Regions from separate parts of the Heyndrickxia faecalis genome, predicted to be linked through region 3. Evidence: predicted binding sites of a transcription regulator. Region 3 holds the regulator's gene; each other region holds the start of a gene.
The links. Region 3 encodes Rex, which represses fermentation and respiration genes when NADH is low (regulators of the CRP and FNR family bind a similar motif). Its sites were predicted from a motif close to TTGTGAAATATTTCACAA; they were not measured.
Positions count from the first base shown of each region.

Region 1: ahlS (AhlS family quorum-quenching N-acyl homoserine lactonase) is a predicted target of Rex. The motif match lies at 1,879-1,896, and genes of this name have one in related genera.
Region 2: adhE (bifunctional acetaldehyde-CoA/alcohol dehydrogenase) is a predicted target of Rex. The motif match lies at 1,290-1,307, and genes of this name have one in related genera.
Region 4: qoxA (cytochrome aa3 quinol oxidase subunit II) is a predicted target of Rex. The motif match lies at 2,316-2,333, and genes of this name have one in related genera.

Region 1 covers NZ_CP158453.1:474,558-477,771, reverse strand. The annotation lists gene ABR335_RS02300 (zinc-dependent alcohol dehydrogenase family protein) at 1-744, opposite strand, end outside; gene ahlS (AhlS family quorum-quenching N-acyl homoserine lactonase) at 765-1,613, opposite strand; gene ABR335_RS02290 (sigma 54-interacting transcriptional regulator) at 1,937-2,992, shown strand; gene ABR335_RS02285 (sigma 54-interacting transcriptional regulator) at 2,922-3,214, shown strand, end outside.
Region 2 covers NZ_CP158453.1:2,882,234-2,885,447, reverse strand. The annotation lists gene ABR335_RS13940 (magnesium transporter CorA family protein) at 1-921, shown strand, start outside; gene adhE (bifunctional acetaldehyde-CoA/alcohol dehydrogenase) at 1,333-3,214, shown strand, end outside.
Region 3 covers NZ_CP158453.1:351,595-354,808, forward strand. The annotation lists gene ABR335_RS01705 (transposase family protein) at 1-1,118, opposite strand, end outside; gene ABR335_RS01710 (redox-sensing transcriptional repressor Rex) at 1,572-2,255, shown strand; gene tatC (twin-arginine translocase subunit TatC) at 2,406-3,170, shown strand; gene ABR335_RS01720 (YdiK family protein) at 3,207-3,214, opposite strand, start outside.
Region 4 covers NZ_CP158453.1:2,937,440-2,940,653, reverse strand. The annotation lists gene qoxB (cytochrome aa3 quinol oxidase subunit I) at 1-1,100, opposite strand, end outside; gene qoxA (cytochrome aa3 quinol oxidase subunit II) at 1,125-2,051, opposite strand; gene ABR335_RS14165 (HAD family hydrolase) at 2,398-3,057, shown strand; gene ABR335_RS14160 (LCP family protein) at 3,111-3,214, opposite strand, start outside.

The DNA of each region.
Region 1 (3,214 bases), 120 kb from region 3:
CGGATTTCGGGAATTAAATGTTTCAGTTGCGCCTAGTTTTTTGGCAATCTCAAGTTTTTGGGTATTAATATCCACCGCAATAACTTTTCTTGCTCCTGCTAACACCGCACCAAGCAATGCGTTAAGTCCAATTCCACCCAGACCCACCACGGCAACACTGCTTCCAGGTTTGACCCTTGCTGTGTTGATGACTGCACCTACCCCGGTAATCACAGCACAACCAAAGATAGCAACTTTGCTAAATGGGATTTCAGGATCAACCTTGACAACAGAATTTCTGGAAACCACCGCATACTCCGCAAAACCTGAAACTCCAAGATGATGGTTGATCTCTTTGCCATTTTTCTTAAGGCGTCGCCCTCCCGACAACATTTCCCCTTCATTGTTGGCCTTCGCACCCGGTTCACATAATGCAGGACGTCCTTCTTGACAAGGGAGACAGTGACCGCAGCTGGGAACAAAAGAACAAACAACATGATCACCGGGTTTTAAATCCGTAATACCTTCCCCCGCTTCAATCACTTCACCTGCTGCTTCATGACCAAGAGCCATTGGCATCGGCCTTGGCCGGCTTCCATTTATGACTGAAAGGTCTGAATGGCATAAACCAGCGGCCCTAATTTTTATCAAGAGTTCCCCCTGTTTAGGAGGTTCCAATTTCAATGTCTCAATCTTTAACGGCTGGCTTTCCTTATAAGGGGCTGGCAACCCCATTTCATACAAAACAGCTGCCCGTGTCTCCATTTATGAAACCCCTTCCAAAATTATTCATAGTAACCCTCGGTAGATTTTCGAAATGTCTCAAACTGATGGGCATCATGTCCGTACCAAACAACAGAATTTGTTTCCTTTGCTAAACGCCTTATTTTTTCAACAGCTTTTGCCCACCCTACAGAATCATATAAAATTCCTGGCGGTTTAATTGGAGGCCCGTAGCTCTCTGCGGTATAAATGGCGTCAGAGGCAAGAATAATAGACCCGGTCTCAGGCATATTAACTTGTAACCCAATCAATCCCCATGCATGGCCGCTACCAAAATTTATAATTCTTACGCCTTCTACCAGCTCTAAATAGTCTTCATAAGGTTTAATGGTTTGCCACTGAAGATTATTTTTAATCCATGCATTTATATCAGCCCAGATATAGGCGCCTTCGCTTTGGTTACGAGCAAAAACCCGCAACGCACCATTTAATTCATCATCATGAACAATGATGGTTGCGTTCGTAAACATTTCCAGACAACCCGCGTGATCCAAATGAAGATGGGACGCCACCACATACTTTATGTCCTCCGGCCGGACATTTAATTGCTCTAATCGATTGTGTAAGTAACACTCTTCGCTTGCAGTCCATGGGAATCCTTTTTGTGTAGCCTCATTCCACCGTCCTTCCGGTCCCATTGAATCGGGATTGCAGGAAGTATCAAATAAAATTTTTCCTTCCGGATGATCAATTAGCACTGTATAAATCGGAAATTCTACCATTTCATTTGGGGCATTGGGATGATCGACAGTTGCTTGATTTGATCCCGCAATCATTAGGTTTTTGTCCATTCTCATTCGCCCATTGTCCATAACATAAAGTTTGGGCCTGGGTTTCTTAATGTTTACCATTGCCATTCCTCCTTGTGGGATATCAATGATTTTTCATTGTCCTTACCAAAAATAATCTGCCAGTTTACATCCTGTTACGTAGTTTAGCAAGTATATCTAACCACCCCATTCCTAATTATTCAATCCATTAAATGCAAAAACCATGCCATTTGAAAAGCCCGCCATACTTTAATTGATTATTTTTATCGGTGAAAAATTCCACCTAATTACGAATTATATTGAAATTCAAAAGAAGGTTTTTCTACAAGTAATACAGAATCGTTATTGGTGAAGCATGTCACCATTAATATAAAAAAATCACCAATTACGAGGAGGTTAACTTGATGAAATCTCTTATTCCGGAAAACAGATTATGGGAAAATATCTTTTCATCAATGTACAATGGCCTTGTTGTCATTGACAAAAACAACAAAATATTAATGATGAATTCATCTGCAGAAGAACTATTGAATATCAAATGCAAGAACGATCCGGATATACACATTCGAAATATTATCCCAAAAACCGAACTGCCTGGCATGGCTAAACAGAGGAATACCAATGCAGGTGAAGAGATAGTAATAAATAACAGACGGCTTTTAATAAATAGAACACCACTCTATGAAAATCATAAATTATTAGGAGCAATCATTGTAATTCAAGATATAACGCAAATGGAACGATATCGTGATCATCTAAAAAAGATGGAAGCCATCATAGAATTTTCAACAGATGGTATTTACGTTACAGATCATAACGGTATAACCATTTTAGTGAATTCGGAATATGAGAATATTACGGGTTTTAAAAGAGAAGAACTAATCGGAAATCACATGGCAGATTTAATGGAACAAGGATATATAGATCAATCCGTATCATTGCTGGTCCTTGAAAGAAAAAAGCGAATCTCGATCATGCAAAAAATTAATGGGAAAAAAGATGTTATTGTTACTGGAAATCCCGTATTTGATGAAACCGGTAATATTGAGATGGTAGTGACGAGCGTAAGAGACATCACCCATCTTAATGACATGAGGCAAGAACTCGAGAAAGCAAAATATTTTTCCGAACTCAACTACAATCGATATACTTTTAAAATGAATGACCCGCGCCAGCCGATAATTTTTAAAAGCCAAAAAATGAGGCAAATATATGATGAAGTTAAACTAATTTCCCCACACCCTACAAGTGTGCTCATATCCGGCGAATCAGGAACAGGAAAAGAAGTCGTCGCTAACCTGATTCATAAGTTAAGTGATAGAAAAGATAAACCTTTTATTAAGGTCAATTGTGGTGCGATTCCGGAATCTCTCATGGAATCAGAGCTTTTTGGGTACGAAAAAGGAGCTTTTACAGGCGGCTCGAGAGGAAGGGAAAATCGGACTTTTGGAATTAGCTAACGGTGGTACGATTATGTTAGACGAAATTGGTGAAATGCCTTTACAATTACAAGTAAAATTATTACGGACCCTCCAAGAAAAACAAATCCAAAGAATTGGAGGCAAAAGCCCGCGTAATTTGGATATCCGAATTATTTCAGTTACAAATCAGAATTTAAGAAAACTTGTAAAAGAAGGGAAATTCCGTGAGGATCTCTTTTATCGGTTACTCGTCGTAGAAAT
Region 2 (3,214 bases), 990 kb from region 3:
GACGAAAACGGCAAACTGAAGGAAACAGAAACTTTGTCAAAAGGATGCTGGGTGAACCTGGTGAACCCGACAGAGGAAGAAATCAACCAGGTTGTCCAGCAAACGAATATACCGGCCGATTTTATTAAAGACCCGCTGGATGTCGATGAACGCTCCCGTATTGAAAAAGAAGACGATGATATTTTAATCATTGTCGGCCTTCCCGTTAAGGTAAAGGACGATGTGGACTCCGCGCTGTATGATACGATTCCGCTCGGGATTATCGTCACGCCTTTTTATTTCATCACGGTCTGCCTGCAGGATAATCCGATTATCGGAAAGTTTATCCACAGACGGGTGCGCGGGTTTTACACCTACATGAAAACCAGATTTACCCTTCAAATTCTATATGAAGTTGCAAGTTATTATTTAAACTATTTAAAATATATCGACCGCAGATCAAGCCTGATCGAACGCGAATTGCACGAATCGATGCGAAACGAGGAACTGTTCGAACTGCTGAGCCTTGAAAAGACACTCGTGTATTTTACGACCTCATTAAAAGCCAATAAAATCGTCATGGAAAAAATGACACGGCAGCATTTCCTAAAAGTATATGAAGATGACATGGACTTACTGGATGACGTCATGATTGAAGTCAAACAGGCAATCGAAATGTGTGAAGTCCACAGCAATATTTTAAGTGGTATGATGGATGCCTATGCTTCTGTCATTTCCAATAACGTGAACGGCGTGATGAAATTTTTGACGACGGTCACGATTATCCTTTCCCTGCCAACGATGGTATCCAGCTTTTTCGGAATGAATCTTCACGGCCTGCCGTGGCAATCAAGCCCCCATGGTTTTTGGCTGGCGTTTTTGGCCTCTCTGGTTCTTTCCAGTGTCACAGCCATCATTTTTTGGAAAAAAAGGTATTTCTAACACATCCGGGAGATGGATTTGCATAAAATTCATCTCCTTTTTTGTTTCTTCCTTGTGAATGTGCAGGTTTCACAAGCGGGAAGCGGTTTTTTTGCGGCAATCTCTATACTGAATTCTGCATAAATATGCAAATATAAAATGGAAGCACTTACAATGTAAAAAGGCGGGAAAAACCTATTTTAATTGAATCGCGGCTGGAAAGCAATGTTTGAAAGAAAAAAGTTTATAAATGATTTATTCATTTGTCACCAATCTGACACAGCCATAGCATGTGAAATCGCATATAATAGAGCCATAAAGAAAAGAAATATTGAAAAACAGCAGAAAATCATGTGAAATTATTCACAAACTTTATTTTTTAACCTTTTATGTGAAATTCTTCACAAAATCACCAGAATGGAGGCCACGATCATGGCAATTGATGAAAAAGTTGTTGGCAAATCCGCACAAATCACGGAAATGGTAAATTCCCTCGTCGCCAAAGGCCAAAAAGCACTGCGTGAATTTATGGAACTGGATCAGGCGCAAGTGGACAATATCGTAAAACAAATGGCGCTTGCAGGGCTGGAACAGCATATGGTGCTCGCCAAAATGGCCGTGGAAGAAACAGGGCGCGGCGTATATGAAGACAAAATTACAAAAAACCTGTTTGCAACAGAATACATCTACCACAATATTAAATATAACAAAACAGTCGGCATCATTGATGAAAACAATAATGAAGAAATTGTCAAATTCGCGGAGCCAGTCGGCGTTATTGCCGGGGTCACGCCTGTAACAAACCCGACATCAACCACGATGTTTAAAGCGTTAATTGCGATTAAAACACGCAACCCGATCATTTTCGCATTCCACCCGTCCGCGCAAAAATGCAGCAGCCATGCCGCAAAAGTCATGCTGGACGCTGCTGTGAAAGCCGGCGCGCCGGAAAACTGCATCCAATGGATCGAAAAACCGGCCATTGAAGCGACACAGCAATTGATGAAACATTCGGGCATTTCGCTGATTCTTGCAACGGGCGGTTCCGGCATGGTAAAGTCCGCATATTCGAGCGGGAAACCTGCGCTTGGCGTCGGGCCGGGGAACGTCCCTTGCTATATTGAAAAATCTGCTGATATCAAACGCGCCGTCAATGACCTGATTTTATCCAAAACGTTTGACAATGGCATGATCTGTGCGTCGGAACAGGCTGTCATTATCGACAAAGAAATTTATGACCATGTAAAAAACGAATTGATTGCAAATCATTGCTACTTCCTGAATGAAGCGGAGAAGAAAAAAGTTGAGAAAACCGTCATCAATGAAAAGACGCAATCCGTCAACAGCGCCATTGTCGGCAAACCGGCCTATGAAATTGCAAAAATGGCAGGCGTGGACGTCCCGGAAGATACCAAAATTTTAATTGCTGAACTTACAGGCGTCGGCCCGGACTATCCACTTTCCAGAGAAAAATTGAGCCCGGTTTTGGCCTGCTACAAAGCCAGCAGCACAAAACAAGGTTTCGAATTTGCGGAAGCCATGCTCGAATTCGGCGGACTCGGCCACTCGGCTGTGATCCATTCGACAAATGATGAAGTCATTGAACAATACGGATTAAAAATGAAAGCCGGCCGGATCATTGTCAACTCCCCGTCTTCGCAAGGGGCAATCGGCGACATTTACAATGCCTACATGCCTTCTTTGACGCTCGGTTGCGGCACGTTCGGCGGCAACTCAGTGTCCACAAACGTCGGTGTCATTAATCTGTACAATGTAAAAACAATGGCGAAACGGAGAGTCAATATGCAATGGTTTAAAATTCCACCACGCGTGTATTTTGAAAAGAACTCGGTCCAATACCTGGAAAAAATGCCGGATATCTCAAGTGCCTTTATTGTCACCGATCCGGATATGGTCCGGCTCGGATTTGTTGAGAAAGTGCTATACTACTTGCGGAAACGCCCGGACTATGTCCACTGTGAAATTTTCTCTGAAGTCGAACCGGATCCGTCCATTGAAACGGTTCGGAAAGGTGCCGCAGCTATGGCAAGCTTCCAGCCGGATGTCATTATCGCGCTTGGCGGCGGGTCGGCGATGGATGCTGCAAAAGGCATGTGGCTGTTCTATGAGCATCCGGAAGTTGATTTCAACGAATTGAAGCAAAAATTTATGGACATCCGGAAACGGGTTGCCAAATTCCCGAAACTGGGTGAAAAAGCGCAGCTGGTCTGCATTCCGACCACATCGGGCACCGGTTCTGAAGTGACTTCTTTCGCCGTCATTTCGGATAAAAAGAACAACACAAAATATCCGC
Region 3 (3,214 bases):
TTCATGGCTGTGTAGTTTTGGCTATTGGCATGTTCTATATTGTAACGATTATTTTTTTGTTCGTTAAATCCTTGATTTTCAATCTTCCAGCGGCTTCTTCCTGCAGCGATGAGTCGTTCCACGTTCTTTTTCGTGATTTTAATATCCGTTATAAATACATACTCTTTCGATTTCCCATCCTCTGTTTTCATTGTGGCCTCCATCAGATTGACCGTTCTGTCTTTGTAGGCAATATCATTCACCCAAACTAATGAATTCTGATCCTTACTTTGTTCCAGCTCTTTTATTGCCTTAAACTCCGTCGAGATACTTTTAATTCTCCCTTCCTTAAATCTGCATATATATTTCCATTTGTGCGCCCTGCACAGATTAAATACCGTTTCACATGCATAGAGACTATCTCCCAAGATACAAATCGGTAGTCTTTTAAATATTTTTTTTATTTTCTTTGCCAGCCTGTCGAAGGCTTTTAATTCACAATCTTGCTTAGAAACATTTTCTGATTCATTTTCGATAAATTCGGAGGCAATACTGAAGACCATATCCCCCACGACAAGCTTGGCTTCAAGTACATGGTGCATATAAAGTACGTTCGTTTCTCCTGTTTCTTTATTTGTATATGCCCGTCTCAGGCAGTGTTTACAATGTTTCTTATGAAAGGTGTGTAATCCAGTTCCATCAATGATGACACCCCAGTACTTTCCTTCAATTCGATAAGACTCGAGAGACCTTTTTTTCAATAATTCTTTAATCATATACGTTCTAATTTTTTCTAATTCATTTACATCTAAGCCAGATAAAAAGTCGTTAATTGTATCATAATGTGGAAGTTCTTCAAGAAAATCTAAGCCTAACACCTTCCCTACATTTTTAATACATTCTTCTTTATTAAAACGCTCACTCATGTTTCTCATGGATTTTAGGCCGGTCATATTTTTCAACATCATCGTAAATAAAAGGACCTCTGGACCATAAGTGATATAGCTTTGATGTCGGTGGTCTGCTACCTTTTTTAGGTTATTCATCAGGTCTTTGAAAAAATGCTTCTGAATTTTAAGGAACTCGAAAAAATAATTTGCTTCTTTTTCACGATTTCTTTTTTCTTTTCTAGTAACCAAAATAAAAACCCCCTCAAAACAGCCAAGTTTAATTAGGGCTTGCTGAACGAATCAAATTTTAGCTTGTATTCGACTTGTCACTAAGCCATACCAAAATATTCGTCCAGCAAGCTCTAATTATTTAAATTATTACATATTTGGCCGTATTTTTGGGGGGGATACTTAAATTATCACGAAAAATTTTTACTCCTCAGAGCTGCGTGATCGGAATTTGTCAAAAAACTTTTCACATAAATTCGTAAAAACCCATGAAAAAAATGCTTACTTGTGATATATTTAACATAGTTGGAGAGAGAAAAAGACGCATGCAGGCATTTTTTTAAAACATATTTTTTCTTTGCTCAGATAGGAGTAATATTATAATGAAGAATGGCAGCGCTGCCATTCTGGAATGGACGCACGATTGGAACCAACAGCACAAAAAACTTAAGCTTTCAACTTGGGGGATTTCACATGAAGGATGAATCAGTAAAAATACCGCAAGCCACTGCAAAACGGCTTCCATTATATTACCGGTACCTGAGAAATTTATATACACTTGGCAAGCAAAGGGTATCCTCGGCGGAACTGAGTGAAGCGGTGAAAGTCGACTCCGCTACGATACGCAGGGATTTTTCCTACTTCGGGGCACTTGGAAAAAAAGGTTATGGTTATAATGTAAAATATTTATTGTCTTTTTTCGGCAAGACGCTGAACCAGGATGAGATCACAGATGTAGCGCTGGTTGGCGTTGGGAACCTCGGTACAGCCCTTTTGAATTACAATTTTTCGAAGAATAACAGCGCACGGATTGTGATGGCATTTGACAATGACCCCGGGAAGGTGGGGAGCCATGTTGGCAATGTGCCTGTTTACAGCATGGACGAATTAAGAGAACGGCTTTGCGCGGAAGATGTGACGGTTGTGATTTTGACGGTCCCCGCTTCCAGTGCCCAGGCAGTGACAGACGAGCTTGCCAGTACAAATGTAAAAGGCGTTTTAAACTTTACACCTGCCCGGCTGAACGTGCCGCCGGATATCCGCGTCCATCATATTGACCTGGCCGTGGAACTGCAGGCACTGATCTACTTTTTAAAACATTATTCAAATGATGAAGAAAATTTGAAAGAAACAAAAGAGCCGGTTGCGAAGCCATAGCCAAAAAGCTTTTTTTCCGTTATCATAGTGGGTACAGGGGGTGGCCCGATTGAAAACGGAATGCAGGCGCAAATGGCAATGGCCGGATTTGGCTGTGGCGTGCAAAGGGAAAAGGGCGGATTCAACGCCGGCACTTAAAGGGGAACGGCGATGAATACGAAAAAAATGCCGGTTACCGGACACATCCAGGAATTGAGAAAGCGGTTAATTACCGTTCTCATTTTCTTTCTGTTTGCCCTGGTTGTTGGCTTTTTTACCGCAAAACCTGTTATACGTTATTTGCAGCATGCCAAAAATGCCGGCATGTTCACGATGAATGCCTTCAGGGTAACCGATCCTATTAAGGTTTTTATGGAAGTTTCGGTTGTGATCGCATGCCTATTGACCCTGCCGGTGATTTTGTACCAGCTTTGGGCGTTTATAAGCCCGGGGCTGTATGAGAAAGAAAAGAAACTGACATTAAGTTACATTCCTGTTTCCATCTTGCTTTTTATAGCCGGCGTTTCTTTTTCCTATTTCGTGCTTTGTCCGCTGATGGTGAAGTTTATGATGGGCTTGTCAAATGAAATGGGCATTCGTGCGGTGATCGGGATCCGGGAGTATATTCAGTTTCTGCTAGAGATCACGCTTCCGTTTGGCTTTGTGTTCCAAATGCCGGTCGTGGTCCTGTTTCTGACCCGGCTTGGCATCATTACGCCGAGACTGTTGAAAAAGGTAAGAAAATATGCGTATCTTGCTTTGATTGCAGCTGCCGGCATCATCACCCCGCCGGACGTGTTTTCGCAGCTGATTACCTTTGTTCCACTCGTTTTGCTGTATGAAGCAAGCACACTGATTTCGAAAATGGCGTACCGCAATGCCAAAAAAGCGGCAAAAGAAATGCCAATGGATGAACAGACGATTGCTTCTGAATAAGAAAGCCGTTTTCCGGACGGAGCCGGAAAACGGCTTTTATTTTT
Region 4 (3,214 bases), 940 kb from region 3:
CCTTTATGCAATGTAAAGATTTCGTTAAATAATTTGACACCCGTTGGTATCGCGATAATCATCGTTGAGATCGAGAAGAACGAGTTTACGACGGATGTGTTCCCCATTGTAAAGAAGTGGTGAACCCATGTGAAATAACTGAAGAATGCGATACCAGCCATCGCAACGACCATGGAGGCATATCCAAACAATCGTTTACCCGAGAATGTAGCGATAATGTCCGCGTAAATCCCAAGAGATGGCAGCAACACAATGTACACTTCCGGGTGGCCCCAGATCCAGAACAAGTTTGCCCATAACATCGGGCTGCCGCCTGAACCCATGGTAAAGAAGTGTGCGCCGAAAGTACGGTCAAACGTTACTTCTGCCAAAGCCACTGTCAAAACAGGGAAAGCAAAAAGCACGATGATAAAAGTAATCAAAGTAGACCATACGAACATCGGCATTTTCATTAATGTCATGCCCGGCGCCCGCATTTTCAGAATCGTGACAATGAAGTTTACGGCCGTTGCCAGTGTCCCGATCCCGGAAAGCTGCAGGCCCATTGCATAATAGTTGTTTCCGACACCTTTTGTAAATTCCGTGCCTGCAAGCGGGAAGTAGTTCGTCCAGCCGGCAGTAGGGGAACCCCCGATAATAAATGAAATATTAAAGAGGCACATCCCTGCAACCATTGCCCAGAAGCTGAATGCGTTCAAAAGCGGGAAGGCAACATCGCGCGCCCCGATTTGGAGCGGAACAGCAACGTTAATCAGGCCGAACAAAAACGGCATCGCCATAAATAAGATCATGACAACCCCGTGGGTCGTAAAGATCCCGTCGTAATGGTTGGCATCAAGCAGATGCTGGTTCGGCAGTGCAAGCTGTGTTCTCATCATTAAAGCATCGACACCGCCGCGGAATAACATTAATACCGCAACGATAATGTACATAATCCCGATTTTTTTATGGTCAACGGTTGTCAGCCATTCTTTCCATAACCATTTCCATTTCTTGAAATAGGTTAGAGAAAAGATCACAGCGGCCGCGCCAAGTGCCATGCCAACTTCGGCGGCATATATGGCCGGTTCACCGGTGACGAAAAAATCACTAAGTTTCACACTGTTTTCCTCCTATTCCAATGATTATTTTCCGCCCATATCCATACCGGACATATCGTGGTGGTGATGGTGATTTTGTTTCTCACCTTTTTCCGATTCTTCATAATAGCTTTTTTGTTCATCCGGTTTATCCCATTTTAAATGGGTCCCTGTATAGGTATGCCTTCCTACAAGGCCTTCTTTTTTAACCAGGTTTTCATAATCCGATTTTTTCATTTGAGGCGCTCTGCTTTTGACTTCCTTCACCCACGCATTAAAATCTTTCGGTGTTTGGGCCAACACATCGAAGTCCATCTTTGCAAAGCCTTCCCCGTTGAAGTTTGCGTTTCTTCCTGTATATTCGCCAGGGTGGTCTGCAGCCAGAATCAGCCTCATCGTCATGTTCGGCATCGTATATTTCTGTCCGCCAAGTTCAGGGATCCAGAAAGATGCCATCGTACCGGATGATGTCAATTCGAAATTGATTGGCCGCCCAGCCGGGATGTTTACATAGTTAACGGTTTCAATGCCCTGTTCCGGATAACTGAAAATCCATTTCCATTCCGATGACGTGACATAAATCGTTAAAGGTTTTTCGCTTTTCATGGATTTTGGCGTTTCTTCAACCGAATAGTTTGCTTTAACGGTTGGAATGGCAATGGCAATAATAATCAGCACCGGGATAATGGTCCACACCGTTTCCAGCACTTTATGGCCGTGGATTTGCGGCGGTTTATAATCAGCCGGCAGACGCGACGCCCTGTATTTTATCACCATATAAAGATACAACCCAAGGACAACGACGAATACAAAGGCCATTAAGATGGATGAGTAAACAATCAAATGATATTGTTCCCGCGCCATTGGGCCTTGTGGGTCGAGCACTGCAAATTTGGTGTCACATCCGCCGAGCAAAAAGAGCGATGTGAGGGACAAAAGCAGCACCAGTTTCCAAGGTAGTTTCCTCAACACATTTTTTCTCTCCTTCCGGTTTGGTAAAATAGTGTACAAATAAAAGCAAATGAAAAAAAGGTGGTACTTTTATTTTTTCACCTTTATTATGGTGCTAACCTATTTTACAATAAAAAAATATAGATTGTATTGTCTTTTACCCTTATTCCGCCATGTTTCATAAAAATTTCATAAAAAGTTCATATATTTTTCATAGATTTGTCAAATACTGGCATTATCCAGAAATAATTTACAACTTTGTGAAGGAATACGGTATTTAATATTTTGGAAAAGATTTCAAAACCATTTTGGGAGGAAAAGTGTTTTTAACGTATAATGTTAAGGGAAACAGAAAGGGGTTTTACGGATGATAAAAGCTGTGATTTTTGATTTCGACGGGCTGATTATGGATACGGAATCGGAACACTATGAAGCGCTTTGTGAAATTTTTCGCGGCTACAATTGCGAGATGCCGCTTGAACTATGGGGAAAGGGGGTAGGCACGCATTCGGGTTTTAAGCCGTTTAAATATCTTGAAGAGCAGATCAAAAAGCCGCTTGATACAGAAAAACTGGACCACGAGCTGGAGGAAATGTTTTTAAAACGGCTCGAAAAAGGCGCGGCCCGCGAAGGCGTGGAAGATTATTTAAAGTCGGCCAAGAACCTCGGGCTTAAAGTCGGGCTGGCTTCAAGCTCCGACAGGAAATGGCTGCACCGCTATTTGCGCCAGCTTGGCCTTCTCGCTTATTTTGACTGCATCAAATCTTCCGATGACGTTGAAAAAGTCAAACCGGACCCTGCTTTGTATTTGAAAGCAGCCGGCTGTCTCGGCGTGGAACCGGAACAATGCCTCGTCTTCGAAGATTCGCCAAACGGGTCGCTTGCGGCAAAACGCGCCGGTATGGCATGCGTAGTCGTCCCGAACCGGGTAACAAAAGACCTCAAGTTCGGCGAGATTGACCACCGCCTCGGGTCAATGGCAGAAACGCCGCTTGAAGAAGTAATCCGGTTTATTGAAAGCCGTTGACAGAACAACCCGCTTCTGCATGCCGGAAGCGGGTTGTTTGTTTCCACTATTCCTTAGTCACCAGACAGATTTTCTTCCAGCATTTGCGTGACTTTTTCTTTTTCAGCATCTGACACCGCCAAATAATAGATCCCGTCAAAGTTGGCATCGGTGCCTT